DNA from 3 places in the Modestobacter sp. SYSU DS0290 genome. Region 2 is predicted to be linked to each of the others. Evidence: riboswitches for the same ligand, from Rfam matches in the RefSeq annotation. Region 2 holds a riboswitch; each other region holds the start of a gene.

Evidence for each region. Region 2 has a riboswitch for cyclic di-AMP ahead of ACI795_RS14940 (aggregation-promoting factor C-terminal-like domain-containing protein). Riboswitches for the same ligand answer to the same signal wherever they lie in the genome.
Region 1: linked by a shared signal. The riboswitch ahead of ACI795_RS16955 (C40 family peptidase) and the one ahead of ACI795_RS14940 (aggregation-promoting factor C-terminal-like domain-containing protein) in region 2 are both predicted to bind cyclic di-AMP.
Region 3: linked by a shared signal. The riboswitch ahead of ACI795_RS08650 (NlpC/P60 family protein) and the one ahead of ACI795_RS14940 (aggregation-promoting factor C-terminal-like domain-containing protein) in region 2 are both predicted to bind cyclic di-AMP.

What each region holds. Positions count from the first base shown of each region.
Region 1 is NZ_JBJHAI010000024.1:12,800-22,378, forward strand. Features, by position in the region: gene sigJ (RNA polymerase sigma factor SigJ) at 1-123, shown strand, start outside; gene ACI795_RS16945 (DUF4011 domain-containing protein) at 207-5,582, shown strand; gene ACI795_RS16950 (Fe-S cluster assembly protein HesB) at 5,716-6,000, shown strand; cyclic di-AMP (ydaO/yuaA leader) riboswitch at 6,374-6,505, shown strand; gene ACI795_RS16955 (C40 family peptidase) at 6,523-7,056, shown strand; gene ACI795_RS16960 (hypothetical protein) at 7,100-7,633, opposite strand; gene ACI795_RS16965 (GmrSD restriction endonuclease domain-containing protein) at 7,843-9,570, opposite strand.
Region 2 is NZ_JBJHAI010000018.1:42,337-51,915, reverse strand. Features, by position in the region: gene ACI795_RS14960 (maleylpyruvate isomerase N-terminal domain-containing protein) at 1-380, shown strand, start outside; gene ACI795_RS14955 (serine hydrolase domain-containing protein) at 384-1,511, opposite strand; gene mftD (pre-mycofactocin synthase MftD) at 1,647-2,888, opposite strand; gene ACI795_RS14945 (YceI family protein) at 3,038-3,637, opposite strand; gene ACI795_RS14940 (aggregation-promoting factor C-terminal-like domain-containing protein) at 3,793-4,725, opposite strand; cyclic di-AMP (ydaO/yuaA leader) riboswitch at 4,757-4,880, opposite strand; gene ACI795_RS14935 (class I SAM-dependent methyltransferase) at 5,054-5,701, opposite strand; gene ACI795_RS14930 (universal stress protein) at 5,781-6,260, opposite strand; gene ACI795_RS14925 (DUF5709 domain-containing protein) at 6,447-6,869, opposite strand; gene ACI795_RS14920 (cupin domain-containing protein) at 7,046-7,438, shown strand; gene ACI795_RS14915 (Dyp-type peroxidase) at 7,475-8,386, shown strand; gene ACI795_RS14910 (pyruvate dehydrogenase) at 8,463-9,579, shown strand, end outside.
Region 3 is NZ_JBJHAI010000007.1:90,636-100,214, reverse strand. Features, by position in the region: gene ACI795_RS08685 (PRC and DUF2382 domain-containing protein) at 1-56, opposite strand, end outside; gene ACI795_RS08680 (HelD family protein) at 163-2,199, shown strand; gene ACI795_RS08675 (PPK2 family polyphosphate kinase) at 2,224-3,075, shown strand; gene ACI795_RS08670 (YhjD/YihY/BrkB family envelope integrity protein) at 3,065-3,901, opposite strand; gene ACI795_RS08665 (hypothetical protein) at 3,950-4,099, opposite strand; gene ACI795_RS08660 (phytoene desaturase family protein) at 4,191-5,738, opposite strand; gene ACI795_RS08655 (GNAT family N-acetyltransferase) at 5,735-6,187, opposite strand; cyclic di-AMP (ydaO/yuaA leader) riboswitch at 6,636-6,805, shown strand; gene ACI795_RS08650 (NlpC/P60 family protein) at 6,821-7,978, shown strand; gene ACI795_RS08645 (DUF3817 domain-containing protein) at 8,161-8,508, shown strand; gene ACI795_RS08640 (serine hydrolase domain-containing protein) at 8,518-9,579, shown strand, end outside.

The sequences.
Region 1 (9,579 bases), on a different contig from region 2:
GTCGGCTGGCTCTGGCGGGACGACGACGCCGTCCGCGGGCTGCTCGTCCTCGGCGTCGCCGGCGACCGGGCCACCGACGTCTGGATCGTCCTGAACCCGGAGAAGCTCACCCGCTGGGCCTGAGGCGCGGCGGACTCGCGGACCTCATCCGTCACATCCCGGCCGGGCTCCCGGACTCCGCGGTTCCGCCGGGGTAGACAGGCAGCATGGGCGACTCCCCGTGCCCGCAGCAGCCGGTGACGATCGCGGTCGAGTGCGTGCCCGTGCTGGGCGAGGCGCTGGCCGCCCTCGCCGTCCCCGTGGTGACCCGGCTGGCCGTCACCGCGGACCGCGAACGGCCCGGCGCCCGCGTCACCCTCGCCGTCACCAGCAACGGGAAGGCCCTCGCGGCGCCGGTCGAGCTGCGCACCGACCTGCTGCCCGGCCGGCCCACCGTGCTGCTCGACGTCCCGCTGCTGCTCGACCCGGCGGCGCTGGGCGCGGCCACCGACCCCGCGCGGGGCCACGTCGAGGTGCGGGTGGAGCACGAGGACGAGGTGCTGGCCCGGGCGAGCACCGACGTGCGGGTGCTCGGCGCCGGGCAGTGGCTGGCCGCGCCCGCGCCCCTGGCGCTGGAGCTGCTCGCCGCCCACGTGCGGCCCGACGACCCGGCGGTGGCCGGGCTGGTCGGCGCGGCGGCGGACCACCTGCGCCAGCGCACCGGCCGCCGCGAGCTGGCCGACGTCGACCCCGCCCAGCTCGACCAGGCCGCCGCGGCGATCGTCGAGGCGATGCGGCGCCGCGGGATCCGGCCCCTCCCGGCGGCCGCCTGCTGGGCGGACGTGCCGCAGCGGGTCCGCACGCCCACCGAGGTGCTCGACGAGCGGGCGGGCACCGGGCTGGACACCGTGCTCACGCTCGCCGCCGCCTTCGAGCACGCCGGGTTGCGGCCGCTGATCTGGGTCACCGACGACGCCGCCGGCCCCGCGCACGCCTTCCTCGGCTGGTGGCGCAGCGGCCCGGGCGCCGAGCACACGGCGACCACCGACGTCGCCGGGCTCGCCGAGCTGGTCGCCCAGGGCGTGATCCAGCTGGTCGAGCCGGCCCTGCTGCACGCCGGCGCCCCACCCGCGACCTTCGGCGACCTGCACCGGACGGCGGCGGCGACCTGGCTCACCGGGAACCGGCACCAGCTCCTCGGCGTCACCGACGTCCACCGGGCCCGGCGGGACGGCGTCCGGCCGCTCGGGGCGGCGCGCCGGACCGCACCGGCCCCGGCGACCGGGCTGCTGCCGCAGTCGCTGGACCTCACCGGCGCGCTTCCCCTCACCGTGCCGGCGGGCCGGCTCTCCGCGCTGTCCGACCGGTTGGTGGGCGGCGCAGCGCTGACCCTGCTGCCGGCCGACCAGCTCGGCGCCGCCGCCCGCCGCCGGGGCATCCGCGCCGCCCGCGACCTGCCCGCGCACCAGCTCGCCGACCTGCTGGTCGAGCACGGCGGCCTCTACACCGACCTGCCCGCGGGCGGGTACGGCCAGCAGGTCGGCGGGCTCGCCGAGCGGGCCCGCGCGATCGTCGAGGAGACCGGCGCCAACGAGCTGTGCCTCGCGCTCGGCTCGGTCAGCTGGGCCCCCGACGGCCGGGTGGTGCGCGTTCCGCTGGTGCTGCTGCCGGTCACCCTCACCGCCGGCGCCAACGGCTCGTACCGGCTGATCGCCGACCCGACCGGCGGGATCGCGGCCAACGGGCAGCTGCTCGCCGAGCTGCGCCGCCGGCACGGGGTCGCCCTGCCGGCACCGTCCGGAACGGACCCGGCCGGCCTGGTCCTCGCGGTGCGCCAGGCACTCGCCCGCAGCGGGGCGTCGGCGCGGGTGGAGGCGACCGCCGACCTCGCCCTCCTGCCGGCCGCGGCCTCCCGGGTGCGGCAGGACGCCGAGCACCTCGGCGCCGCCGCGCTGCGCAACCCGCTGGTGCCGGTGCTGCTGCGGCCGGGCCAGCCGTTCCCGGCGCAGGACCCGGTGGACGCCGACCTGGACGAGCTGGCCGCGACCCTGCCGCTGCCGGCCGACGCCAGCCAGCTGGCCGTGGTCGCCGACGCGCTCGCCGGGCGCACCTTCGTGCTGCTCGGCGCGCCGGGCACCGGGAAGGCGCAGACGGTCGCGAACACCGTCGCCGCCGTGGCCGCCACCGGGCGGCGGGTGCTCGTCGTCGCGCCCCGCCGGGACGCGCTGGACGCCGTGGCCGCGCGGCTGACCGACGCCGGCCTGTCCGCCCTGCTGACCGGGGATCCGGCACCCGACGTCCCGGTGGACGACGTCCCCGATCTGGGCCCGCTGCGCAAGCGGCTGGCCGGGTACTCCGTCCGGCTGCACGCAGCCAACTCGGCTGGCCTCTCGCTGTACGAGGCCTCCGCGGCGCTGCTGGCGTCGGGCTCGGCCGTCCCGTCGCTGCCGGTCCCGCCCACGTTCGTGGTGAGCGCGTCGACCCGGACGACGGCGGCGGTGCGGGCCGCCCTCGCCGGTCTGCCGGAGATCGCGGCCCGCACCCGGCCCGGCCCCGGCCACCCGTGGGGGTTCCTCGACTCGACCGACGTCGACCCGGTGGCGGTGCAGGCCGCGGTCCGCGCCGTCGACCGCGCGGTGGACGCGGTGCCGCCGGGTCCGGTGGCCCGGGTGGTGGCGGCCGCCCCGACGCCCGCCGAGCTGACCGCGGTCGCCGTCCTCCTCGACGGGCCGGCCGTCCCGCTGGCCGACCTCGACCGGGCCGGCACCCCGGAGTGGGAGGAGGCGGTCGCCGAGCTGCGGGCCGACGTCGCACTGTTCTGCGCCGAGGAGCACCCGGGTCTGGACGTCGCCGATCCGCGGGTGCTGGACCTGCCGCTGGCCGCGATCGCCGAGAACGCGCGGCAGGCGGCGGCCTCGGGCCGGCTCGGCCGCGGCAAGCGCCTGGCCGCGGTGCTGGCCGAGCTCGCGCCCGCGCTCCTGCCGGACGCGAAGGTGCTGCCCGCCGAGGTGCCGGTGCTGGCCGACGAGCTGCTCGCCGTCCAGGCCGCCGCCCGGGAGCTGGCCGGGCGCGCCGGGGACCTGCCGGGGGTCGACCTGCCGTGGAACTGGAACCCGTTCACCGAGGTGGACCTGCTCGACGCCCAGGTCGAGAGCGCCCGCCGGCTCGCCGCGGCGCTGCGGACGAACCCGGCGTTCACCCCGGCGCTGCGCCGGTTGCTGGACACCGGGCCCGTCCACGACCCCGCCCGGGCCGCGGTCGCCGTCCGATCGCTGCAGCGGGCGCTGGTCACGCTGCCCCGCGTCTGCGCGACCACGCCGGAGCGGCTGCTGGCCTGGGCCGGGGACCGCCGGCTGGTGGCGCGCTGGGAGGAGACCCGGGCCGGGCGGGCGATCGACGAGTTCGGCCTGCCGTCGCTCGCGCACTGGCTGGACCTGCTGCGGGCGGTGCACCTGCTGGACGCCGCGGGGCTGACCGAGATGCGGACGGCGCTGGTCGCCGGTGCGGTCCCGGCCGCGCAGGCGGTCGCCGCCTTCGACCGCGGGCTGGCCGAGGCATCGGTGGCGGAGCGCGCGATGGCCGCCGGCCTGTCCGCGGCCGACGCCCGCGCCCACGAGGACGCGGTCCGCCGGTTCCTGACCGGCTCCGCGGCGGCCCGCGCGGCCGCAGCGGGACGGGTGCTCGCGACCGCGAGCCCGGGCAGCTGCGTGCTCGCCACCCCCGACGAGGTGGCCCGGCTGCTGCCGCCGGAGCCTGGCTCCTTCGACCTGGTGGTGCTGGCCGACGCCGGAGGCCTCGCGGTCGCCGACGCGCTCGGCTCGCTGGGCCGGGCCCGCGCCGCGCTCGTGGTCGGTGGGCCGCCGGCCGCGGACGACGACGGACTGCTGGCCGCCTGCCTGCGGGCCGGTGTGCCCCACCGCGAGCTGGCGTGGCATCACCGCAGTGCCGACGAGCTGCTGTTCGCGGTGCCGAACGCGGCGCACCGGGTGGGCACCTTCCCCTCGGCGGTGCCGGGGCCGGCGCTCGGGCTGGTCGCGGTGGACGGCCGCTTCACGCGGACCGGGCCCTCCGCGGGCACGAACGAGGCGGAGGCGGCGGCGGTGGCGACCGAGGTGGCACGGCGGTTCGCCGACTCCCCCGGTGCGGCGCCGTCGCTCGCCGTCCTCACGGTGCACGCCGCGCAGCGGCGGCTGGTCGAGAACCTGCTGCGCGCGGCGGCGGACCCCCGGCTCACCGCGGCGCTGTCCTCCGGGCAGCTGGTGGTGCGTGAGGTCGAGGCGGTGCACGGCGGGGAGTGGGACGTCGTGCTGGTGTCGCTGGGCGCCTCGCTGGACGAGCGGGGCGAACTCCCACTGGACCTGGGGCCGCTCAACCGGGCCGGCGGTGAGCGGCGGCTGCGCGCCGCCGTCACCCGGGCCCGCCGGCAGCTGCTGGTGTACGCGTCGTTCCCGCCGGCGGCGCTGGTGCCGGCGGGCACGGCGCAGCGGGGGGTGCGGGAGCTGCGCGCCTTCCTCGACGTCGTCACGCAGGGCGTCGACGCGGTGCCGCGGGACGGCGCGGGCGCACCGGTGCGGGACGCGCACCGGGACGCCGTGGCGTCGGCGCTGCGGGAGCGGGGGCTCGCGGTGCGCACCGACGTCGGGCTCTCGCGGTTCCGGATCGACCTGACGCTGGCCCCGGTCGACGAGCCGGGGCGGCCGCGGGTGGCGGTGCTGCTCGACCGGCCGGACCGCGCCTCGACGTTGACCGACCGGCTCGAGCTGCCCGCGCTGGCGCTGGCCGCGCGGGGCTGGGCGGTGGAGCGGGTGTGGCTGCCGGAGTGGGTCGCCGACCGGGACACGGTGCTGGACCGGCTGGCCACGGCGGTGCGGACGGCCCGCCCACCGGCCGGACTGCCGGTGCCGCTGCGGCCCGAGACGCCCGTCGACAACCCGGTTTCCGCCGACGGCCCGGTGTCCGGTGGCGGCCCGCGGGACGAGCCGCGTCGGGTGCCGGCGCGCCCGCTGGTGCCGCCGGTGCGGCTGCCCGGTGAGGAGCCGTTCGTGCCGTGGACGCCGGGGCCGGTGGGTGAGCCGCGGGACCTGCGCCGGCTGGAGGACCCGGCGATCGCGCGGCTGGTGCGGGAGGTGCTGGTCGAGGGGATCGCCGCGGAGGGGCCGGTGCACCGGGAGCGGCTGGCCCGGCGGGCAGCGCGGGCGTTCGAGGTGCCGCGGCTGACCGATGCGCGGATGGCGGAGCTGCTGGCGCTGCTGCCCGCCCCGGCGGCGGAGTGGCTCTGGCCGGACGGGACGGACCCGGGGTCGTGGGCGGGGTTCCGCCGGCAGGGGTCGGCGGGTGACCGGCCGCTGGAGCACGTGCCGCCGGAGGAGATCGGCAACGCGATGGTGGCGCTGCTGCGGTCCAGCGGTGGGCTGACGCACGAGCAGCTGGTGGCGCAGACGCTGGCGGTGTTCGGGCACCGGCGACTGCACCCGGTGCTGATGCCGGCGCTGGAGGCGGGGCTGGCGCAGGCCGTGCGGGCGGGCCGGGTGACGCGATCGGGCAGCGGTCAGCCGATCACCGCGACCGACGCGGTGGGCGCGGACTTCTTTGCGGGTGCATGACGAGGGTTGACCCCGCCCCGGGGTGCCGGGGAGGTTGGAGGTGCGAGGCGAACCGTCTCAGGTCGACCGCCTTGTCCGCCGGCCACCGATGTCCGGCGGACTGGGCCCCCTGCAACCGAGAGGACCCCGCACGATGCTGACCCTCACCACCGGCGCCGCCACCGCGATCAAGGGGATCCTCGGCCAGTCCGAGGTGCCCGAGTCCGGCGGTCTGCGGATCGCCAACGACCCGACCGGCGCCAACCTGGAACTCAGCCTGGCCGCCGTGCCCGCCGAGGACGACGCGGTGCTCGACGCGGCCGGGGCCCGGGTCTTCCTGGACTCCCGCGCCGCGGAGCTGCTCGACGACAAGACGCTCGACGCCGCCGCCGGCCCCGACGGCTCGCTGCAGTTCGGGATCGGCGAGCAGATCGTCTGACCCGCAGCACAGAACGCCGACAGCGCCGCCGAGGACCACTCCTCGGCGGCGCTGTCGTGTGTCGGCACCGCGGCTGCCGTCGCGCCGCTGGCGGTGGTGCCGGCCGCTCAACGGGTCGTTGGCGCGCGAGCACTGAGCGTCGTTACACGCCGCGCTTCGGCCACGTCGTAACGTCCCGAGACACGCCGGGGCCGGCCTCACATCTGCCACGGTCACGACGGCGAGTCGCATTCCGAGACCGTCCGGATCCGGCCGACGGCGGCGGCTGCGGGCTCCGCCGAGCCGACCTAGCGTCGTCGCGGCCGACCGGGTCCGACCGTCACCGCACCTGGTGACACCCGGACGGCACCGCCGAACCGGACGTCGGCTGTGCACGTTGCAGCCGCCGCCTGGACCGGGGACCCACCGCAGTTCTGGGGTGAAGCGCGGCCGCACGTGCGGTCGGGCCGGGCGAGTTCCCCGCCCGAACCCGTCAGCTAACTCGGTAGGCGGTTGCGGAGAACAAGGAGAACCCGTCGTTCCATGACGACCCTGCGCACCACCTCAGCTCGTCGTTCCACCCGCTCGGCCAAGGGCGCGCTGATCGCGTTGCTCACCGGCGCCGGCGTGGTGCTCACCCCGCTCGCCGCCCAGGCCGACGCCGGGGGCGCCGCCCCGCCGGCCGCGGCTCCGATCGCCGCGCCGGTCGCGGCCACCGCCGCACCGAACTCCGCCGCCCAGGTGGCCATCGACACCGCGATGGCCCAGCTCGGCAAGCCCTACGTGTGGGCCGGGGCCGGTCCGGACGTCTACGACTGCTCGGGCCTGACCCAGTTCGCCTTCCGGGCCGCCGGGATCGACCTGCCGCACTCGTCGCGGATGCAGTCCACGATGGGCGTGCACGTCGACCGGGCCCACCTGCAGCCCGGTGACCTGGTCTTCTACTACTCCCCCGTCGGGCACGTGGGGATCTACCTGGGCGACGGGCTGATGGTCCACGCCCCGACCAGTGGCGACGTCGTCCGCGTCGCCAGCGTCGACATGTGGGGCTACAACACCGCGCGTCGGCTGGTCTGAGTCCGCCCCTTCCGGGGGCGCCACAGCGGCGCCCCCGGCTGGCTCAGGCCGCCTGCGCCAGCCGGCTGGTGGCCGGCCAGCCGGGCGGGAGCGCCCGGGTGGCCTCGCCGCCGCGGACGGCGAGGAAGGGGCGCGTGAGCCGCTCCTTCTCGATCTTGTCCCAGGCGGTGAGCAGCTCGGCGACCCAGCGGGCCAGCGTGAGCGCGTCACTGGCCAGCGGGTCACCGGCGGTCTCCGGTCGCGGCCGGGTCGGGATCCGCGGCCAGCGCGGGGTGACCAGGCTCCGCTTGCTCGACGGCAGCGACGCGACGTGCGCGGCGAAGGCGGCGTCCAGCGTGCTGGTCTCGGCCACGATCGCAACGGCGAGGGCCGCGGCGTCGGCGCCGGGGCCGAAGCGCAGCGACGCCTTCTCCGTGGGGACCAGGATGCGGCCCACGAGCAGCCGGGCGATCCGGTCGTCGTCGGAGGGCAGCACCCAGGCGCCGGCCATCGTCGACTCGAGCCCCTCGCCGACGTTGACGTGCCAGCCGACCACCCGGTCCTCGACCGGCTGGTCGATCACGACGATCCCGCGCATCCCGTACTCCTGACTCCGATGACGCTCGTGTTGCTGCGCAGCATCGAGGACGTTGCCGACGGAAACCGCCGACACGGGGCGTCGTTGCCGAGTCGTCACACCACCCGTCCCGCTCGTCACACGCGGCCCGCCGGAGTTGCGGAGCCGGCCGTCCACGCGGTCCCCCGGGAGGGCAGCGATGACCATTCCTGTCCCCCCCAGCAGGCCGGCTACTCGCAGGCGACGCCGTCCTTGTCGCGGTCGAACTTGTCCTGCCAGCCCGGCTGACCGCGGTAGATCGGTGCGGCGCCCGCGGCCTTGACCTCGGTGCAGTTGGCGTAGCTCGAGCCGACCGGTGCGGGCGCAGGAGCAGGCGCCGGGGCGGGCGCGGGGGCCGGCGCAGGGGCGGGCGCCGGCGCGGGCTTGGGTGCCGGGGCCGGGGCCGGTGCAGGAGCGGGCGCCGGGGCAGGGGCGGGCGCGGGCGCGGGCGCGGGCACGTTGGCGACGACGCCGCCGGGCAGCGGCTCGGCCGGGCAGGTGGCGAGCACGGTGGCGATGGCGTTGCGCTCGGCCTGGGTCATCCAGAGGCCGTAGCTGACCTTCACCGCGACCTGCCGGGCGACGTAGGTGCAGCGGTAGGACTTGTTCGGCGGCAGCCAGGTGGCGGCGTCGGCGTCGCCCTTCTGCATGTTCAGCGGGCCGTCGACGGCGAGCAGGTTGAGCGGGTCGTTCGCGAAGGCGGTGCGCTTCGTGGCGTCCCAGCCCTGCGCGCCGGTCTGCCAACTGTTCGACAGCGCCACGACGTGGTCGATCTGTACGTCGCTGCTGGTGTCCTGGCCGCGCTGGAAGGCGATGGCCTTCCCCGAGTACGGGTCGGCGAGGGAGCCGGTGAGCACGACGCAGTTCTGCGTGCCGGGCTTGAACGTCTCCGCGGTGAGGTCGCGGGCGAGGACGTCGTTGCGGGTGTCGCAACCGTTGCGGTCGACGTCGGTCCACGCTGAGCCGTAGTTGTCGCGGTCGTAGCCGGTCTTCGGGGCGCGGCCCTTGACCTCGACGGCGGCCAGCGCGGCCAGGGCGGTGGTGGGCTGGGCGGCGGTGATCGCTCCGTTCGCGTCGGCGTCGGTGAGCAGCCCGGTGGTGTTCTCGGCCGCGTTGGCGGCCTCCTCCGTCTCCGCGCGGGCGAGCGACGCCTCGGCGGCGGCGATGGCGGCCTCCTCGTCGGCCGCCGTCATCGTCGGGGCGGAGGTCGCCGCGGAGTCGGCACTGGCGGGGACGGCGTCGGTCGGCGGGAGCACGGCCGCGCCGGCGGCGAGGACGACGACGCCAGCGGCGGCGACCCCGGCACCCATGGCGCGGGAGCCGATGAGCGCCCAGCGGGCCCGGCCGACGACGACCGCGCCGAGACCGACCAGCAGGACGGCGAGCCCGGCCATGACCAGGGCGCCGGCGAACCCGCCGGAGACGGCTCCGACGACGACGAACAGCAGCGCGACGGCGGCGACCGCGGCGCGGACCGGAGTCAGCCAGTTGGTGCTCGGCTCGGCGGGCACGGGCACGGGCTGCGGGGTGACCGGGGGGACGGCCGGGAGTTCCGCCGTCCGCGGATCGACGGCCTCGCCCATCGCGGCGGCCCGGAAGCCCCCGAGCACCTCGGCGGGGTCGGCGGCGTCGAACGGGAACTGGACGTCGCGCGGCCGGACGACGGCACCGGGCATCGCGCTGGCGAGGTCGCGGAGGCCGGAGCCGGCGGCGGTGAGCCGCTGCGCGTCGGCGTAGAGGGTGACCGAGCTGCCGGGGGCGTCGTAGACGAGGCGGAGGTACCGGGCCGAGCCGGTCGGCTCGGCGATGGTGAACCCGAGGTCGATGGCCTGCTCGACCACCGGCCGGACCGGGGTGCCCGGGTTGCGGGTCTCCCAGCGCTGGATGAGTTCCTCGATGGCCGACTCGGACCGTGACATGCGCTGACC
Region 2 (9,579 bases):
CCGCCCTCGCCGACGTCACCGGCGCGCTCGCCGCGGCTGCCGGCATCACCGCGGACGCCACGCTGGCCACCCCCGACGGTGGGTGGCGGTTCGCGGCGGCCGACGACGGCTGGACGGTCACGCGCGTGCCTCCGGGGCGGGTGTCCGGGACCGCGGTCGAGGCACCCGCCGATCTGCTGCTGGACGCCGCCTCGGGCCGGGCCAACCCGGTGACCGCGCTCGCCCGCCGGCGGCTGCGGGTGCACCAGCTGCCCGGGCTCATGCGGCTGGCGCCGATCGTCGAGTCCGCGCCCGGCATCCCGGGAGGTCCCCTCCTGCAGCTGGCCGCCCGCACCCTCGGCGGCGCGGGGGGCCTGCTCGGGCGCATGCGCCGCGGCTGACCGTCACAGGCAGCGGTGCAGCTCCGGCCAGAACCAGTCCGTGCCGTCCGCCACCCCGCCGAACCCGCGGGTGGTCAGCAGCACGGCCACCAGGTCGCGGGCCGGGTCCGCCCAGCCGGTGGTCCCGGTCCCGCCGTCCCACCCGAAGCCACCGGGGATGCCGTCGTCGACCCGCACGCCGGTCTGCAGCCCCCAGGACAGCCCTTCGGGCAGGAACGCCCCGGCCGTGTCCCGCTGCCGCTCGGTCAGCGACGGCGTGGTCAGCTCCGCGACCGAGCCGGGTGCCAGGACCGGACCCCCGCCGTCGGCGAGCGCCGCGAGGAAGCCCAACACGTCCCCGGCGGTCGCGACCAGCCCGGCGGCCAGCCCCTCGAACACCGGTGGCCGGGCGGCGAACCCGCCGGGCGGGTCCAGCACGGTCAGCTGCCCGCCGTCGGGGAGGTACGCCGCGGTCAGCCGTCGGGCGTCGCGGGCCCAGAAGGCAGTCGAGCCCAGCCGCAGCGGTTCGGTGATGCGCTCGGCGAGCACCGCCCCCAGCGGACTGCCGGCGGCCCGGGCGAGCAGCACCGAGAGGACGTCGGTGCAGGAGTGGTAGAGCCACCGCTCCCCCGGCTGGGCGGCCAGCGGCAGCTCGGCCAGCCGGCGGAGGTACTCCTGGGGGTCGAGCTGCGGCGGGAGCGGCCCGGCGCCCAGCCCGCGGGCGACCATCGCGACGTCCAGCGGGCTGCCGTCGAAGAGCGCGCCGAACCCGGCAGTGCTGGTGAGCAGGTCGCGCACGGTGATGTCCCGCGCCGCCGGCACGGTCTCCGCCAGCGGCCCGCCCGGCGTCGCGAGCACCCGGGGGTCGGCGAGCTCGGGCAGCCACCGGGCCACCGGATCGTCCAGCGCCAGGACGCCGTCCTCGGCCAGGGCCAGGGTCAGCGCACCGGCGTAGGGCTTGGACAGCGACGCGAGCCGGAACAGCGAGTCAGGGGTGACCGGGTCGCCCCCGCCGCGGACCAGGCAGCCACCGGTGCGCACCTCGGTGACGCCGCGGTACCGGACGGCGGCGGCGTACCCCGGGACCCGGCCGTCGGCCACCCGCTGCTCGAGCACCGACCACAGCGACACGAAGCGGGACAGTGAGCACATGGGCGGCCTCCTCGGCGACCGGACGGGTCCTGTGCCCACCCAGACCGCCCTGCTCCCCGGAAGTCATCGCTCCCGGAGAGTCATCGCTGCCCGGAGGCCATCGCCGCCGGCGGTCGTCGCCGGGCGCGGGGCCGCTCACCCCCGGGCGGCCCCGTGCTGCGCGGGGACGCTCTCCACCGGCGCGTCGGCGACCTGGTCGACGCCCAGGTACCGCTCGAAGCCGGGCGGGACGACGACGTCGTCCCGGCAGAGGTCGGCCACCGACTCCCGCCCCAGGCCGACCATCGCCGCGCCGAGGCCGTCGCGGAGGACGTCGAGCACGTTCTCCACCCCGGCCTGCCCGTTGGCCGCCAGGCCCCAGAGGTACGCGCGGCCGATCATCACGGCGCGGGCGCCCAGCGCGAGGGCCTTCGCGACGTCACCGCCGCGCCGGATGCCCCCGTCCAGCAGCACCTCGACCTGGTCACCGACGGCCTCGGCGATCGCCGGCAGGGCACGGATGGAGGCCGGCGTGCCGTCGAGGTTGTTGCCGCCGTGGTTGGAGACGGAGATGGCGCTGACCCCGGCGTCGACGGCCCGCTTGGCGTCGTCGACGCGCATCACGCCCTTGAGCATGAACGGCCGGTCCTCGCCCCACAGCTCCCGGAGCCAGGCGACGTCCTCCCAGGTCGGCATGGGCGACTGCATCCACATGCCGTAGGCCTGGAAGAAGGTGGGGGCCGGGTCGCCGGGCTTCGCGACCATGTTGGGCACGGTGAGGTCGGGCAGCTTCCTCGTCCTGGCGAAGTCCCACAGCCAGCTGGGCTTGAGCGCCACCTGCGGGGCGTACCGCCGCACGGCCTCGAGGTCGATCCGCTCCGGGATGAACGGGCTGCCCCAGTCGCGGCCGTAGGAGAACGACCAGTCGAGCGTGGCGATCAGCCCGGCCGCCCCCGCCCGGCGCGCCCGCTCGACCTTGGCGGCCATCAGGTCGCGGTCACCCACCCAGTACAGCTGGAAGAACGTCTGCGGGTTGGCGGCGATGACCTCCTCCATCGGCTTGCTGGCCATCGAGGACAGCCCGATCGCGGTGCCGCGGGCCGCCGCGGCCCGCGCGACCGCGACCTCGCCGTCGGGGTGCACGGCCTGCACCCCGGTCGGGCTGATCAGCACCGGCAGCGCGAGGTCCTGGCCCATGACGTGGGTGTCCATCCGCCGGGCGTTGGCCAGCCCGGCGGTGTGCGGGGCGAAGCCCAGCTCGGCGAAGGCGGCCAGGTTGTCGTCGACCGTCAGCCCGCGCTCGGAGCCGGCGACCAGCGCCCCGTAGACGCCCTTGGGCAGCCGTCGCTTCGCCCGCCGCTGCGCCTCGGCCACCGTCTCGAACCACGCGTTCGCCATCTGCGCACTCCCCTGCTCCTCGGACCGGGGGACGCCGTCGTCCCCCGGTGCCTGCGACCACGGCCGCTGGCACTCAGTGCCACGGTAGCGGGGTGCAGTGGTGTGGAACACACCTCTTCCGTCTCCCGGAGGGGGTGGCCCGCGGCGGGTCAGGCGGTCTTGATCACCGAGACGTCGAACTCCACCTGGATGCGGTCGCTCACCAGCACGCCACCGGTCTCCAGGACGGCGTTCCAGGTCAGCTCCCAGTCGCTGCGCTTGATCGCGAGCGCACCCTCGAAGCCCACCCGGGTGTTGCCGAACGGGTCGAGCGCCGAGCCGGTGAGGGTGAAGTCGACGTCGACCGAGCGGGTGACGGACTTGATGGTCAGGTCGCCGGTGACCCGGTACACCTCGTCGTCGACCTGTCGCACCGCGGTGGAGTCGAAGCGCATCTCCGGGTACTGCTCGACGTCCAGGAAGTCCGCCGACCGCAGGTGCGCGTCGCGGTCGGGGGCGCCGGTGTCGATGCTCGCGGTGCGGATGCGCAGCGAGACGGTGCTGGCTCCCGGGTCGGCGGTGTCCAGGTGCGCGGTGCCGGCGAAGTCGGTGAACGCGCCGCGCACCGTCGTCACCATCGCGTGCCGGGCACGGACGCCGATGCGGGTGTGCGCGGCATCGACGAGGTAGTCGCCGGTGACGTCGGTCAATGCGGCCGTCGCGGCGTCGAAGTCCGAGGCCGCGGGCTCGGGTGCCCGGTGCTTGCCCACGGTTCAGCCCTCCTGGTCTGGGTGGTCCACCCGCTGATCCTGGCCCACGGGTGTGCGGTGCGGGCAGGGTGGTCGCGCGCTGCGCAGGCGAGGAGGGGCCGCCCGCTGCGGGCGGCCCCTCCTCGTCGGTGCCGGGTCGGTCGGGACCGGGTGGATCAGTACCAGCCGGCGCTCTGCGAGTGCGACCACGCGCCGCACGGCGAGCCGTACCGGTTGTTGATGTAGATCAGGCCGGCGTCGATCTGCCGGTTGCCGTCGGAGGTCTTGGCGATCCCGGTGCTCTTCCAGGTGGAGTCCAGGAACTGCGGGATGCCGTAGGCGGTGCTGCGCGGGTTCTGCGCGTTGGGGTTCCAGCCGCTCTCCTTGCCCCACAGCTTCTCCAGGCAGGAGAACTGGCCGGCGTCGCCGCCGAGCTTGGAGAGCGCGTAGCTCTGGTACGAGCCGGCCGGCGCGGCGGCGGCCGGGGCCGGGGCCCCGCCGCCCGAGGAGCGGGAGCTGGACTGCGACCGCGGAGCGGCGGCGGCCTGCTCGGCCTTGCGCGCCTGCTCGGCCTTGCGCGCCTCCTCCGCCTTGCGCGCCTCCTCGGCCTTGCGAGCCTCCTCGGCGAGCCGGGCCTCCTCCGCCTTGCGGGCCTCCTCGGCGAGCCGGGCCTCCTCCGCCTTGCGCGCCTCCTCGGCGAGCCGTGCCTCCTCCGCCGCGACGGCGTCGGCCTGCGCCTGCGCGGCGGCGGCCTCCGCCTCCTGGCGCTGGCTCCGGTCGGCCACCAGCTCACCGAGCCGGTCACCGACCCGGCCCTCGGAGACGACGGTGCCGGCGTGCTGGGCGGTGAGGCCGAGCTGGGTGGCGATGCTCACCGGTTCGGGCGCCGCGGTGGCCTGGGCGTCGGTCTGCCCGGAGACGGCCACGTTGACCAGGACGGCACCGACCGCGGCGGCGGCCAGGTACAGCGCCGGGCGGCGCAGGCGGGCGGGGGGCGCCAGACGGCGGGGGGACTCGTCCCCGGCGACGGGGAGGACCGTGGTGGGCAGCTCGCCGTCGGCGGGGAGGTCGTGCCCATCGTGGTCGTGCTGGGTGGTGCGGGGGGACATGAAGGAGGGGGCTCCCGGGCTCTTCCGCGGCCGCCTACCGAGTTAGCTGACGGATTCGGGCGGGAAGACGCCCTACCCGGCCGGGCGCGTGCCCGGGCGGGATTCACCCCAGTGCTGCGGTGGGTCCCCGGATCGCTGTGGACAGCGACTCGGCGGCATCCGGCGCGGGCTCCCCGGGTGGGGACGTGACGTCCGGCCGGACCCGACCACGGTAAGGCTCGTTACGACCTCGTGACAATGCTCGGCGGCCAGTTCGTCGGGTTCTGCCATGACACCGCTGGTCAGCGGCGTGGGACCCGTCCCGGACGTACCGCGTGTCACACCTGCCTCAGGGCAGCCGCCAGACCGTCGTCCGGCGCACCTGCCCGCCGTCGGCGTCGGGGACGTCGTGGGTGGCGGCCGGCAGCAGCCCCTCGCGCGGCAGGTAGGCACGGCCCGGGTCACCCAGCAGCACGGTGGCTCCCCGGAGCCAGTGGGTGCCGAGGTAGGGCAGCACCCGCGCGGTCATCTCCCGGTCGTAGCAGACGTCGCCGGCCAGGACGACGTCCACGTCGGGCCCGTCGTCGCCGAGCACGTCGCCCACCACCTCGATCCCGCGGACGCCGTTGAGCTCGGCGTTGAGCGCGATCGCGGTGTGCGAGTAGGGATCGACGTCGCTGGCGACGACGTGCGCGGCGCCGGCCCGCAGGGCGGCCACGGCGACCAGCCCACTGCCGGCGCCGAGGTCCAGGACCCGCTTGCCGGCGACCAGCTCCGGCGAGTCGAGGACGTACCGGGCCAGCGCCTGACCGCCGGGCCAGGCCGCCGCCCAGAACGGCGGGTCCTGGCCGGCGCCGCCTGCCTCGGTCTCCATCGCCTCCCAGAGGGCGACGACGTCGTCGGCGACGTGCAGCTGCACCTCGGGCACCAGGGTGGGCCGCTCCACCCGGGTGTGGGCCTGCAGGAAGGACGGCGGGACACGATCGGAGGCGGGCACCACGTCAGTGGACACCCACGCGCCCGACCGCGGCCCGCCGGGGTGCAGTGGGCCGTGCGGTCGCTGGTCCGTGCGGTGGCTAGTCCGTGCGGTCGCTGCGCACCACGGTGACCGGGCAGGGCCCGTGCCGGGTGACCTGGTCGCTGGTGGAGCCCAGCAGCAGGCCGGCGAAGCCGCCGCGGCCGCGGGCACCGACGACCAGCAGGTCGGCCTGCCCGGCGGCGGTGATCAGCGCCTTCACCGGGGCGGTGTGCGCGACGTGGCAGACGACCCCGGCGGCGCGCTGCTCGCCCAGCGCCGCCACGACGTCGGCCTCGAGGTCGGCCTGGACCGCCTTCTCGTAGTCGCTCATCGGCGGCACGTAGCCCGGCGACCAGCTCGCCGGCTGGGGTGCGGTGGCGATCCGCCAGGCGCGGACCACGTGCAGCGGCCACCCGGCCCGCTCGGCCAGCCCCGCCGCCCACACGAGCGCTTCCTGGGCGCACCCCGACCCGTCGTGCCCGACGACGACCCCACCGCCGACCGCCCCGGTCGACGCCTCCGCCGTGCCGTCCGCCATGGCCTCGTCGACCTCCGCCGCGAGCGTGTCCCGCGTGCCGTCCTGCTCCGTCCCCGTGTCCTCCTGTCCGTGCCCGCTCGTCCGGTGCCCGTCACACCGGCCACCGGGCTGCTCCCCTCCAGCGTGGCCCCCCGGCCGCCGGTCGCACAGAGCCGGAGGTCCCTGGGACCACCGCCGGTCCCGACCTCAGCCGTCCTCCCGGACGAGGTGCACGGCGGACTCCTCCGCCGAGGCGGCTCCCCCGTCGACCCCCTCGTCCTCGGCGTAGAGCTCGTCCTCCCGGTCGACCACACCGTCGTCGTCGGCGTCGGCGAGCCGGCCCGCCCGGTCGTCGCCGACCTCGTCGTCACGCAGCTCGCCGTCGGTGTCCGCGGCGTCCCCGAGCCCGTCCCCGTCCTCCTCGCCGCCGTCCTCGCGCAGCTCGCGGGCGAGCCGGCCGGACAGCCCCTCCCCCGCCTCCTCCTCGCGCTCGGTGGTGCCCCAGCCGGTGGAGACCCAGGGCCGGTCGGGCGGCGACCAGCCGGCGGTGTCGTCGTCGGCGTCCGGTTCGAGGGTGTCCGAGACCGCGGCCACGGTCTCGGGGTCGGTGCCGTCGTGGTGCGTCCGCATGGCTGTCTCCGGGGGCTGGGCGGCGCTGACGGCGGCAGTGTCCCGCGGCGCCGCGCCCTCCACCAGGCCCGCCCGCGCGGGCTCGGATCGCGCCGTCGGCCGACCTGCTCTTGACTGATCATCGACGGCCGGCGAGCGCCGGTCAGCAGATCGAGGGAAACGGAGGAACGGCGCCCATGGAGCACTTCACCATCGCCACCGTCGCCGAGCAGAGTGCCGACTTCCGCCGCGTGCTCTGGACCGGCGAGCACACCCAGCTGGTGATCATGACGATCCCGCCGGGTGGGGAGATCGGCGAGGAGGTGCACGACGTCGACCAGATCCTGACCTTCGTCAGCGGCACCGCCAAGGCGAAGGTCGGCGGGCAGGAGAAGAAGGTCGCCCAGGGGGACCTGGTGGTCGTGCCGGCCGGCAAGAAGCACAACTTCGTCAACGACGGCGTCAACCCGCTGGTGCTCTACACCGTCTACGGGCCGCCCGAGCACGCCGACAAGGCCGTGCACAAGACGAAGGAGGAGGCCGACGAGCTCGAGGAGGCCGGCAAGGACGAGCCGCCGTCGAACGACTGATGCCCGCCGGCTGCGGGCGTCGGGCACAGTGACGCCGTGACCCCGCAGCCCGGCATCTTCGCGCTCGGCACACCCGAGCACTGCTACCTGGAGCTCGATCTCGAGCCCGGCCGCTCCGCGGAGGACCTGGTCCGCGGGGTGGCCGGGCTGACCGGTCCGCTCTCCTCGACCGGCGGGGTGAACGTCGTGGCCGGCTTCCGCCCGGAGCTGTGGGCCGCCGTCGCCCCAGCCGACGCCCCGGCCGACGCCGCGGGGTTCGACGAGCCGATCGTCGGCGCCGGGCGCTACCGGATGCCGGCGACGCAGCACGACGCGTGGGTGTGGGTCGCCGGCGGCGACCGGACCGCGGTCTTCGACAACGCCCGCGCCGTGCTGGCCGCCCTGGCCGGGACCGCCCGGGTGGCCGGCGAGGTGACCGGCTGGCTCTACCGGCACGACCGGGACCTGACCGGCTTCATCGACGGCACCGAGAACCCCTCTCTGCTGCACGCCGCAGAGGTCGCCGCAGTGCCGGCGGGCGAACCGGGTGCCGGGTCGAGCGTCGTGCTCTACCAGCTCTGGCGGCACGACACCGCGGCCTGGGAGTCGCTGGGCACCCACGGCCAGGAGATGTCGATGGGCCGCACGAAGGCCGACAGCGTCGAGCTGCCCGAGGACGTCATGCTGCCCAGCGCCCACGTGGCCCGGACCACCGTGGAGGTCGACGGCGAGGAGCGGCCGGTCTTCCGGCGTAACGTCGCCTACGGCGGGGTCACCGACCACGGGACGGCGTTCGTCGGGTTCGCCCGCGACCGGTGGCGGCTGCACGAGATGCTGCGCCGGATGGCCGGGGCGGCCGACGGTGTCCGCGACGGCCTGACCGGCTTCCTCACCCCGCTGACCGGGGCGTACTACACCTGCCCGGCGATCGACGCGCTCGCCCGCTTCGCGCCGCCCGAGGAGACCTGAGGCGCACCATGTTCAGGTCGCCGACCACGGGTAGGAGAGCGGCGGCCGCCCGACCCACCGTCCGGAGGAGCTCCACATGGCCCACCCGACCGTCGCCGTCCAGCTCGTGCAGATGCTCCGCGCCGCGGGGGTGGAACGGATCTACGGGGTCGTGGGCGACAGCCTCAACCCCGTCGTCGACGCCGTCCGGCACACCGACGGCATCGAGTGGGTGCACGTCAGCAACGAGGAGGGCGGGGCGTTCGCCGCCGCCGCCGAGGCCCAGGTGACCGGGAGGCTGGCGGTCTGCGCCGGCTCGTGCGGGCCGGGCAACACGCACCTGCTGCAGGGGCTGTACGACGCGCACCGCAGCGGTGCACCGGTGCTGGCGATCGCCTCGCACGTCCAGTCCCAGGAGATCGGGATGGCGTTCTTCCAGGAGACGCACCCCGAGCGGACGTTCCAGGACTGCTCGTACTGGTGCGAGGTGGTCACGCCCAAGCAGATGCCACAGGCGCTGCGAGTGGCCATCCAGACCGCCGTCGGGAAGCAGGGCGTGTCGGTCGTGGTGCTGCCCGGCGACCTGGCCGCCGAGGAGTCCGGCGGCCCGTCCGTGGAGTCGGCGATGGTCTCGCGCCCCTCGCCCGTGCGGCCGCCGGCCGAGCAGGTGCAGGCGCTCGCCGACGCGATCAACGCAGCGGGCACGGTCACGCTGTTCTGCGGCGCGGGCTGCCGGGACGCGCACGACGAGGTGATGCAGCTGGCCGGGCACGTGCTGGCGCCGGTCGGGCACGCGCTGGGCGGCAAGGAGTTCATCCAGTACGACAACCCCTACGACGTCGGCATGAACGGCCTGCTCGGGTACGGGGCGGCGCACAAGGCCACGCACGAGGCAGACCTGCTCGTGCTGCTGGGCACCGACTTCCCCTACGTGAACTTCCTGCCGCAGGCGCGCACGGTGCAGGTCGACGCCGACGCCGCGCACCTGGGCCGCCGCAGCCCGGTCGAGGTGGCCGTGCACGGCGACGTCGGGGAGACGATCCGGGCGCTGCTGCCGCTGCTGGAGCGGAAGACCGACCAGCGCTTCCTGGACGGCATGCTGCGCGACCACGCGGAGTCGCTGGAGAAGGTGGTCGACGCCTACACGCACCGGGTGGAGAAGATGCGCCCGATCCACCCGGAGTACGTGGCCGCGCAGCTGGACGAGCTCGCGG
Region 3 (9,579 bases), on a different contig from region 2:
TCCCGGTCGTCGACGATCGCCCCGATGACGGGAGGCGGCGCGGAGTCACTGGTCATGCCCTGGTGGGTGCTCCGGTGTGGCCCCGGCTACACATCCCCGGCGCGCCGCGCGGCAGAAGTCGGTTGAGCCGCACCCCCCCCGCGCGCGTACCGTCCTCCGACCGTGTCTCCGACCCCCGCCCCCGCCGAGACCGCCCCCGACCCCGTCCTCGCCGCCGAGCGCGCCCACCTGGCCCGCGCGGCCGACTGCCTGACCCAGATGCGCACCGCGGCCGTCGCGGTCACCGACGCCGGGGTGGACGCCTGGGCCTCCGAACGGCTCGGTGCCGCCCGCGCCGAGCGGCTGCGCTCGCTGGCCGCCGACCCCGGGGTCCCGCCGTTCTTCGGCCGGACCGACGGGGAGGCCGAGACGTTCCACATCGGGCGCCGGCACGTGCGCGACGCCGTCGGTGACCCGGTCGTCATCGACTGGCGGGCGCCGATGAGCCGGCCGTTCTACCAGGCCAGCGCCGCCGACCCCCAGGGCCTGGTGCGCCGCCGCCGGTTCGGCTTCGCCGCCGGCGAGCTGACCGGCTACGAGGACGAGGTGCTGGCGGCCGGGGAGGAGCACGACAGCGCCTTCCTGCGCCAGGAGATCGAACGCCCCCGCAGCGGCCCGATGCGGGACATCGTGGCCACCATTCAGCCCGACCAGGACGACATCGTGCGGGCACCGCTCACCGAGTCGATCTGCGTGCAGGGCGCGCCGGGCACCGGGAAGACCGCCGTCGGGCTGCACCGGGCGGCCTACCTGCTCTACACCCACGGCGAGCAGCTGGCCCGCACCGGCGTGCTCGTGGTCGGGCCGAACCGCGCCTTCCTGCGCTACATCGAGCAGGTGCTGCCGGCTCTCGGGGAGGTCGAGGTCGACCAGGCCACCGTCGCCGACCTGACCGCCCGGGTGACCGTCCGGGCGCAGGACGAGCCGGCCGTCGCCGTCCTCAAGGGCGACCCGCGGATGGCCGAGGTGCTGCGGCGGGCGCTGTGGGGCGGCATCCGGAAGCCGGCCGACTCGGTCCAGGTCACGCTGTCCGGGCGGAAGTACCGGATCGGCGAGGACCGGCTCAAGCGCTTCGTCGACGACCTGCGCCGGGCCGGCACGAGCGGCGTCGACGACCAGCAGCTGGTGCACTACGCGGCCGGCCGGGAGCGGCTGGCCATGGGGCTGGCCGAGTACGCCCGGCGGCTGAAGGAGGCCGGTGGCGGCAGCCCGACGGACGCCGAGACCCGCCGGTGCGCCCGCAGCGCGGAGGTGCGCGCCTTCTGCGACGCGGTCTGGCCGGCGGTCGACGCCGCGGGGCTGGTGCACGACCTGCTCACCGACCCCGGACGGCTGGCCCGGGCGGCCCGCGGCGTCCTCACCGAGGAGGAGCAGGCGCTGCTGCACTGGCCGAAGGCGCCGCGGTCGGTGAAGAGCGCGCCCTGGACCGCGGCGGACGCCGTCCTGGTCGACGAGGTGGCCGGCCTGCTGGAGCGCACCCCCGGCTACGGGCACGTCGTCGTCGACGAGGCGCAGGACCTCTCCCCGATGCAGTGCCGGGCGATCGCCCGCCGGCTGGCCGCCGGCTCGCTGACCGTGCTCGGCGACCTCGCCCAGGCCACCAGCCCGTGGTCGGCGCCGGACTGGGCGCAGACGCTGGCCGGCCTCGGCCGGCCGGAGACGACGATCCGGCCGCTCACCCGTGGCTACCGGGTGCCCGGCGAGGTGCTGGACTTCGCCAACCGGCTGCTGCCCCGGATCGCCCCCGGGCTGCCCGCGGCGACGGCGGCGCGCTCGGAGCCGGGCTCGCTGCGACTGCACCCGGTGGCGACGCTGGCCGGGCCGCTGGCCGGGGTGGTCGCCGAGCTGGCCGCGGCCGAGGGGTCGACCGGGGTCGTCTGCGCCGACGCGGACGTCGCCGAGGTGGTCGGGATGCTGACCGCCGCCGGGCTGGAGGTCACGGCGCTGGCCGACGACGGCAGCGCACCCGCCCGGGTCTCCGTGGTGCCGGCGACCCTGGTCAAGGGGCTGGAGTTCGACCACGTCGTCGTGGTGGAGCCGGCGGCGATCGTGGCCGCCGAGCCGCGTGGGCTGCACCGGCTCTACGTCGTCCTGACCCGAGCGGTGAGCAGCATGGTCGTCCTCCACCGCGGTGAGCTGCCCGAGCTGCTCGCCGGCTGAGGCGCCGTCCCTAGGCTGCGGGGCATGTCCTCCCTGCGCCGAGCCCTGCGCGTGCCCCCTGCCCCGGTCCGGCTGGGGGAGATCGACCCCCGGTCGACCCCGCACGTCCCCGGTGACAAGGAGAAGACCAGGGACGTGATGCGGGTCGACGCCGAGCGGCTGGCCGAGCTGCAGCAGCGGCTCTACGCGGAGGGCACCGGCGGCAGCCGGCGGCGGGTGCTGCTGGTGCTGCAGGGCATGGACACCAGCGGCAAGGGTGGCGTGGTGAAGCACGTCGTCGGGGCGATGGAGCCGCACGGCGTGCAGGTGGTCTCCTTCGGCACGCCGACGCCGGAGGAGCTGCGGCACTCGTTCCTCTGGCGGGTGCGCCGTTGCCTGCCCGGGCCGGGGAAGGTGGGGGTGTTCGACCGCTCGCACTACGAGGACGTGCTGATCGGCCGGGTGCGGCAGCTGGCCACCCCCGAGGTGATCGAGCGCCGCTACCGGGAGATCACCCGGTTCGAGCGTCAGCTGGTCGCCGACGACGTCACCGTGCTCAAGGTCTTCCTGCACCTGTCCCCGTGGGAGCAGAAGCAGCGCCTGCTGGCGCGGCTCGACGACTCGACCAAGCGCTGGAAGTTCGACCCCTCCGACGTCGACGAGCGGGCGCTGTGGCCGGAGTACCAGCAGGCGTACGCGGCGGCGATGGAGCGCACCGACACCGACACCGCCCCCTGGTACGTCGTGCCGGCCGACCGCAAGTGGTACCGCAACTGGGCCGTCGGGCGGCTGCTGCTGGAGACCCTCACCGACCTGCAGCCGCGCCTGCCCGAGCCGGCCTGGGACGTCGACGAGCAGCGGGACCGGCTGATCGAGGAGCAGCCGCTCAGCGGCTGACCCGCGGGCGCCCCCGGCGCAGGCGCTCGTCCAGCGCCTCCGTGCAGAGCCAGCCGGCGATCAGCACCAGGTGCAGCAGGAACAGCCAGAAGCCGACGGCGACCACGCCGCCGACCACGGTGAGCCCGCCGAACGGTGCGCCCAGGTCCAGCGGCAGGGACAGGAAGAGCACGAACCCCTGCAGGAACCCCGACAGGCAGGCCGCGGTGAACAGTGCGCCGGCGCCCACCGCCGCCCACCGCAGCCGCCCGGCGGCGACCACCCCGAACACCCAGGCCAGCGGCACGGTGAGCACGCCGAGCACCGAGTAGTAGCCGACCGCGAAGGCCGCCAGCCCGTTGCTCACCCCGGGTTCGGTGGACAGCTCGGCCAGCGCCTGACCGGCCCGCAGCAGCGGCCAGGTCAGCAGCGGCGCGACCAGCAGCAGCGGCAGCGCCAGCAGCCGGCCGCGCCAGGCGGTGAACCGGTCGTGCGCCGGGCTGAACCGCAGCAGCGACCGGCGCAGCCCCTCGCCGTACAGGGAGATGGGCAGCAGCGTGAGCAGGGCGCCGACCACGGAGAGCCCGGTGCCGGCCTCGGCCAGCCGGGTGAGGGCTGCCGGGGCGCCGAGCTCGGCGGGCAGCACCTCGGCCAGCCGGCCGGTGAGCCGTTCGACGGTCACCCGGCCGGTGACCCAGCTGGTCAGCGCGAGGGAGAGGACCAGGCCCGGGACGACGGCGATGCCCGCGTAGAAGGTGAGCCCGGCGGCGATGAGCGAGGTGTCCCGTCCGCGCAGCCGGTGGCGCACCGATGCCGCGAGGCCCCGCGCCTCGTCCGCCGCCCGCACCGCGACATGTGACCACGGGCGGGGCACCTGGCGCCCGTCGGCCGAGGGTCAGTCGACGAGGCCGCCGACCAGCAGCATGTAACCGAAGATCACGACCAGGATGAGCACGATGACGCCGGCGAAGACGGCGCGGCTCCGGTTCTGCCGCGACTTCGGCGGCTGGCCCTGGTCGGAGGAGCGGTTCGGCGGGGTGCTCATGGCGTCTCCAGTGGTCGTCGGGGCCGGTCGGTCCCGGGCTCTGGTGCCTCCGTTCCCCGTAGGCGGTTGATCACGCACGGATGCCGCGGCCTCACCGGCCGAGCAGGTGCCGGGCCGCGGCGAAGCCGCCGAGCCCGCTGACCCCACCGCCGCGGACCGTGCCCCCGGACGACGCTGCGACGACCCGCGGGTGCGCGGTCGCCACGCCCCAGGTGCCGGCCTGCCCCGGGTCGGTCGCCACCGGCCAGGACAGGTCCCCGTGGAAGATGTGCCCGCCCGGCATGGCCAGCGCGCCCTCGACGTCCAGGGGCGAGGCCGCCTGCAGGCAGGGCCGCCCCTCGGCGTCGGTGGCCAGGCAGTCGGCCAGCGGCTCGGTGAGGTGGTCGTCGAGCTGGGCGACGACCCGGCGCACCGCCTCCTCCCGGGTGCCCACCGGGTCGGCCGCGAAGAGCTCGGCCGGGGTGTGCAGCCCGAACAGGGTCAGGGTGTGCAGCCCGGTGGCACCGGTGATCGACGGGTCGGTCAGCGAGTGGCAGTACACCTCGAACGGGACGACGTCGGGCAGCCGGCCGGCGCCGGCCTGGGCGAACGCGGCGTCGATGGCCGACGCCGACTCGTCGACGTGCACGGTGCCGCTGAAGACCCGGTGCGGGTCGTCCCCGGAGCGCAGCCCGGGCAGCCGCCGCAGCACCATGTTGACCTTCAGCTGCGACCCGGACGGGCGCGACGCCGGCGGCGCGCCGAGCAGCTCGTCCAGCACCGTCGGCGCGGCGCCGCCCACCACGTGCCCGGCGTCGGCGGCATGCGCCGTCCCGTCGTCGTCGGTCCAGTGCACGGTGACCCCGTCGGCGCGGGGCTCCAGTGCGGTCACCGTGGCCCGGGTCAGCAACCGAGCCCCGGCGGTGCGGGCGGCGGTGGCGATCGCGCCGCTGACCGCGCCCATGCCGCCGACCGGCACCCGCCAGCGGCCGGTGCCGTTGCCGACCAGGTGGTAGAGGAAGCAGCGCCCGGCGAGCCCGTCGGCGGCGTGCACGTCGGCGAAGGTGCCGATCAGGCCGTCGGTGAGGGCGATGCCGCGCACGTCGTCGTCGGTCAGGTGGTCGGCCACCACGTCGGCCAGCGGCCGCTCGCGCAGGTCGTGCCAGATGCCCGGGTCGCGCAGCCGGCCGGTGAGCTCCCTCTCGCTGGGCAGCGGTTCGGTGAGGGTGGGCGCGAGGTCCTCGGCCAGGGTGGACAGCCGGCCGTAGAGGCGCTGCCAGCCGGCAAGCTCGGCGTCCCCGCCGGTGAGCGCCCGGAAGGACGCCGCCGTCGCGGGCCCCTCGTCCCGCTCGACCAGCAGGCTCCGGTGCCGGCCGTCACGGCGCAGCGGCGTCCAGGAGGCCACCGCACGGTCGCGCAGCTCCAGCCGCAGCCCCAGGTCGGTGACGATCCGGTCGGGCAGCAGGCTGACCAGGTAGGAGTACGCCGAGAGCCGGACGTCGACGCCGGGGAACACCTGCTGGCTGACCGCGGCGCCGCCGAGCACCTCGCGCCGTTCGAGCACCAGCACCGACCACCCGGCGCGCGCCAGGTATGCGGCGGCGACCAGCCCGTTGTGCCCACCGCCGACGACGACCGCGTCGTACCGGGCGGCGGTCATCCCAGCTCCCGGGCGAAGCAGAGCGAGAACGGGTCGTCGACGTAGTGCCCGAACGTCGGGATCGGCCGGTAGCCGGCCGACGTGTACAGCCCGACCGCCTCCGGCTGGCGAGGGCCGGTCTCCAGCTTCAGCGTCGACCAGCCGCGGCGGAGGGCCTCGGCCTCCAGGCCGGCGAGCAGCTGCCGGGACACCCCCCGCCCGCGGGCGGCCGGGACGACGTACATCCGCTTGATCTCCGCCTCGCGTGGCCCCAGCGGGCGGAGCGCGCCGCAGCCGACCGGCGTGCCGTCGTCGTCCCGGGCGAGCAGCACCACGGCGACGTCGGTGGCGGACGGCGGCACGCCCGGTTCGCTCGCGCCGTCGTAGCGGGCGCGCAGCTCGACCTGCTGGGCAGCGGTGAGCGCAGCGACGGCGGGGTCGTCCCAGGGGACGGCGGCGAGGGTCGGCACCGGGTCATCCTGGCCTGCGGGGGTGCGGCTCCTCCACGAGGCCACCTACCAGGTCCCGGCGAGGAAGCCGGGGAGTGCCGCGCCGGGGCACCTGCGGGCCGCGAGCGTGGCGACAGCGGCAGCTTCACCAGCCGCTTGCGGAGCGTGACGACGGATCGGCCGGCGGTGGTGGCGCAGACCCCACCCTCCACCGGAGGGCGCAGTGGTCCCGCCGGGTCCGGCTGCCCAGCTCAGGCCGCGTGTCGGCGCTCTGGCCGGGAGACGATCCGGGTCCGCAGGACGCACTGGCCGGACGATTCGGCGTGCCTGTCACCCTCGGTGAGCGTGTCGGAGCACACCACCGGAGTTTCTCAACAAAATCGCAAAGGGCGTTTGTCACGAGCCCATAACGCACTTACGGTGGGCGACGGTCCGGACGGGCACCTCAGCCACCCATCGGTGGCGACCGACCAGACCGCCGCCGAACTCCGCGGCCCGTGCACTCCGGCGGGCCAGGGGACCGGGGACCCACCGCAGCACTGGGGTGAAGCACTGCGCGGCCGAGCCGGGCCGCACGTGCCGGGTGTCTTCCCATCCGAACCCGTCAGCTAACTCGGTAGGCGGCACGTTGGAAGAAAGGACCACCCGCCGAACATGGCGAGTTCGCTCAATCCTGCCCGCCGTGGGTCCACCTCCCGTCGGGCCGTCGTCACCCTCCTCGCCGCCGGGGCCCTCGTGGCCGTCCCGCTGCTGAACCCCGCGCCCGCGGCGGCCGAGCCCACCACGTCCGCCGAGGCCGCCACGCTGGTCGCCGAGCGGGCCCACGACCTCGAGGTCGTCACCGAGCAGTTCAACGACGCCCGGGTCGAGCTCGAGGCCAAGCAGGCCGAGGTCGACGCCGCTGCCGCCCAGGTCGAGGCCGCCGAGGCTGCCCTGTCCGGCGCTCGGGACCGCGTCCGTGAGGTCGCCCGCAGCGCCTACACCGGCGACCAGCTGAGCACCCTGCAGGCGATGCTCACCAGCGAGTCCGCCGACGAGCTGATGGACCGCGTCGGCACGCTGGACTCCATCGCCGACCACAACAACGGCATCCTGGGCGAGGCCGTCACGGCCGACGAGCAGGCCACCGAGGCCAAGGCCGCCGCCGAGGCCGCCGCCACCGAGGCGCAGGCCCAGCTGGACCAGGTCGAGAAGCAGCGCGCCGACCTGAACAAGCAGATCGCCGAGTACCAGGCGATGTACGAGCGGCTCTCCGCCGCGGAGCAGGCCGCCTCCCGGGCCGAGGCCGAGCGGCGGCACGCCGCCGAGGCTGCCGAGGCCGCTGCGGCCGAGCAGAGCTCCGCCTCGAGCTCGAGCTCGAGCTCCGGTTCCCGCTCGGGTGGGGGCGGCAACGCCCGCGCCGCGGCTCCGGCCGCGCCGGCCGCACCGGCCCCGTCTGCGCCGGTCGTCGCCTCCAGCGGCGCTGCAGCGACCGCGGTCAGCACCGCCATGGCCCAGCGCGGCAAGCCCTACGTCTGGGCCGCCGCCGGTCCGGGCTCCTTCGACTGCTCCGGCCTGGTGCAGTACGCCTACGCCGCAGCCGGCATCTCGCTGCCGCACTCCAGCCGGGCGCAGGCGAGCATGGGCCGTGCGGTCTCCCGCGGGGAGCTGCAGCCGGGCGACCTCATCGCCTTCTACTCGCCGGTCACCCACATCGGCATCTACATCGGCAACGGGCAGATGGTGCACGCGCCGACCTCCGGCGACGTGGTCAAGGTCGCCAGCATCGACGTGATGGGGAGCATCACCGCGATGCGCCGGATCGCCGGCTGACGCCAGCGCTCCAGCACGAACGCCGGTGCCCCGGTCGCCTCACGGCGGCCGGGGCACCGGCGTGTCCGGGTGCCCTGGCAGGGCCCCCTCCCGGGTCCCGCCCTGCGCCTGCGAAGGGTCGGGAGGAGGGGGCTTCATCACATCGGGGAGACCGCGGCGCCGGTGGTTCGTTGTCCCCGGTCGTGGCTGCCCGTCTCCTCGCCCCCGCCCCCGTGGCCCGCGTCTTCCGTGTCGTCGCCGTCGCCGAGGCGGTGTCCTGGGTGCTCCTCCTCGCCGGGATGTTCGTCAAGTACGTGCCGAAGACCTCCGAGGTCGGCGTCCAGGTGTTCGGCCCGGTCCACGGCGCCGTCTTCATCGCCTACGTCCTGGTGACCCTGGTCGCCTGGCGGGTGCTGCGCTGGTCGCTCGGCACCACCGTCCTCGCGCTGGCCGCCTCGGTGCCCCCGCTGGCCACCCTCTGGTTCGAGCACTGGGCCCGCCGCACCGGCCGGCTGCCGGTGAGCGAGACCGCCGCCGTCCGGGCTGGCTAGCCTCCGGGGATGGCCGAGCCCGTGCTGCCCTCCACCGCCCGCACCCTGCTGGCGCGCACCGCCCGCGTGCAACGCGACGGCCGGGCGCCCGGCCTGGTCGCCGGCGTGGTCCGCGACGGCGGGCTGGCCTGGTCGGCCGCGCGTGGCGACGTCGCCGACCCGCACACCGACGTCCAGTACCGCCTCGGTTCGATCAGCAAGACGGTCACCGCCCTGGTGGTGATGCGGCTGCGCGACGAGGGCGCCCTGGACCTGGACGACCTGCTGGGCGACCACCTGCCGGACACCCCGCTGGGCGACCGCACGGTCGGGCAGCTCCTCTCCCACCTCGCCGGGGCGGGCGCGGAGAGCCCGGGCGGCTGGTGGGAGCGCGTGCCCGGCGGCACGCTGGCCCAGCTGCCGCTCAGCGACGACGACGTGGTGCTGGGCGCCGCGCGACGGTTCCACTACTCCAACCTGGGCTTCGGTCTGCTCGGTGAGCTGGTCGCCCGACACCGCGGCCGACCGTGGTCGGACGTCGTCCGCGACGAGGTGCTGCTGCCCCTGGGCATGACGCGCACCACGCCGCGCCCCAGCGGCGCCGCCGCCGAGGGCCGCGCGGTGCACCCGTGGGCCGACGTCGTGCTGCGTGAGCCCGAGCACGACGCCGGGGTGATGGCCGCGGCCGGTCAGCTGTGGGCGACGCTGGCCGACCTGGGCAGGTTCGCCGCGTTCCTGCTCGGCGACACCGCCGAGGTGCTCTCCCCGGCGACGCTGGAGGAGATGACCGTGCCGGCCGGGGTCGACTCCTCGGCGGCCGGCTGGTCGGCCTACGGCCTGGGGCTGCAGGTGGTGCGCGCCGACGGCGTGACCCTGGTCGGCCACGGCGGCTCGATGCCCGGCTTCCTCGCCGGGGTCTTCGTCGACCGGGCCGAGCAGGCCGGCGCGGTGATGCTGGCCAACACCACCAGCGGGCTGGACCCGCTCGTCCCCGGGTTGCTCGCCGATCTCCGGGCGGCCGAGCCGCGTATCGTCGACGCCTGGACGCCGGCGCCCCCGCCGGTGCCGCTGGACGTCCTCGGCGTCTGGTTC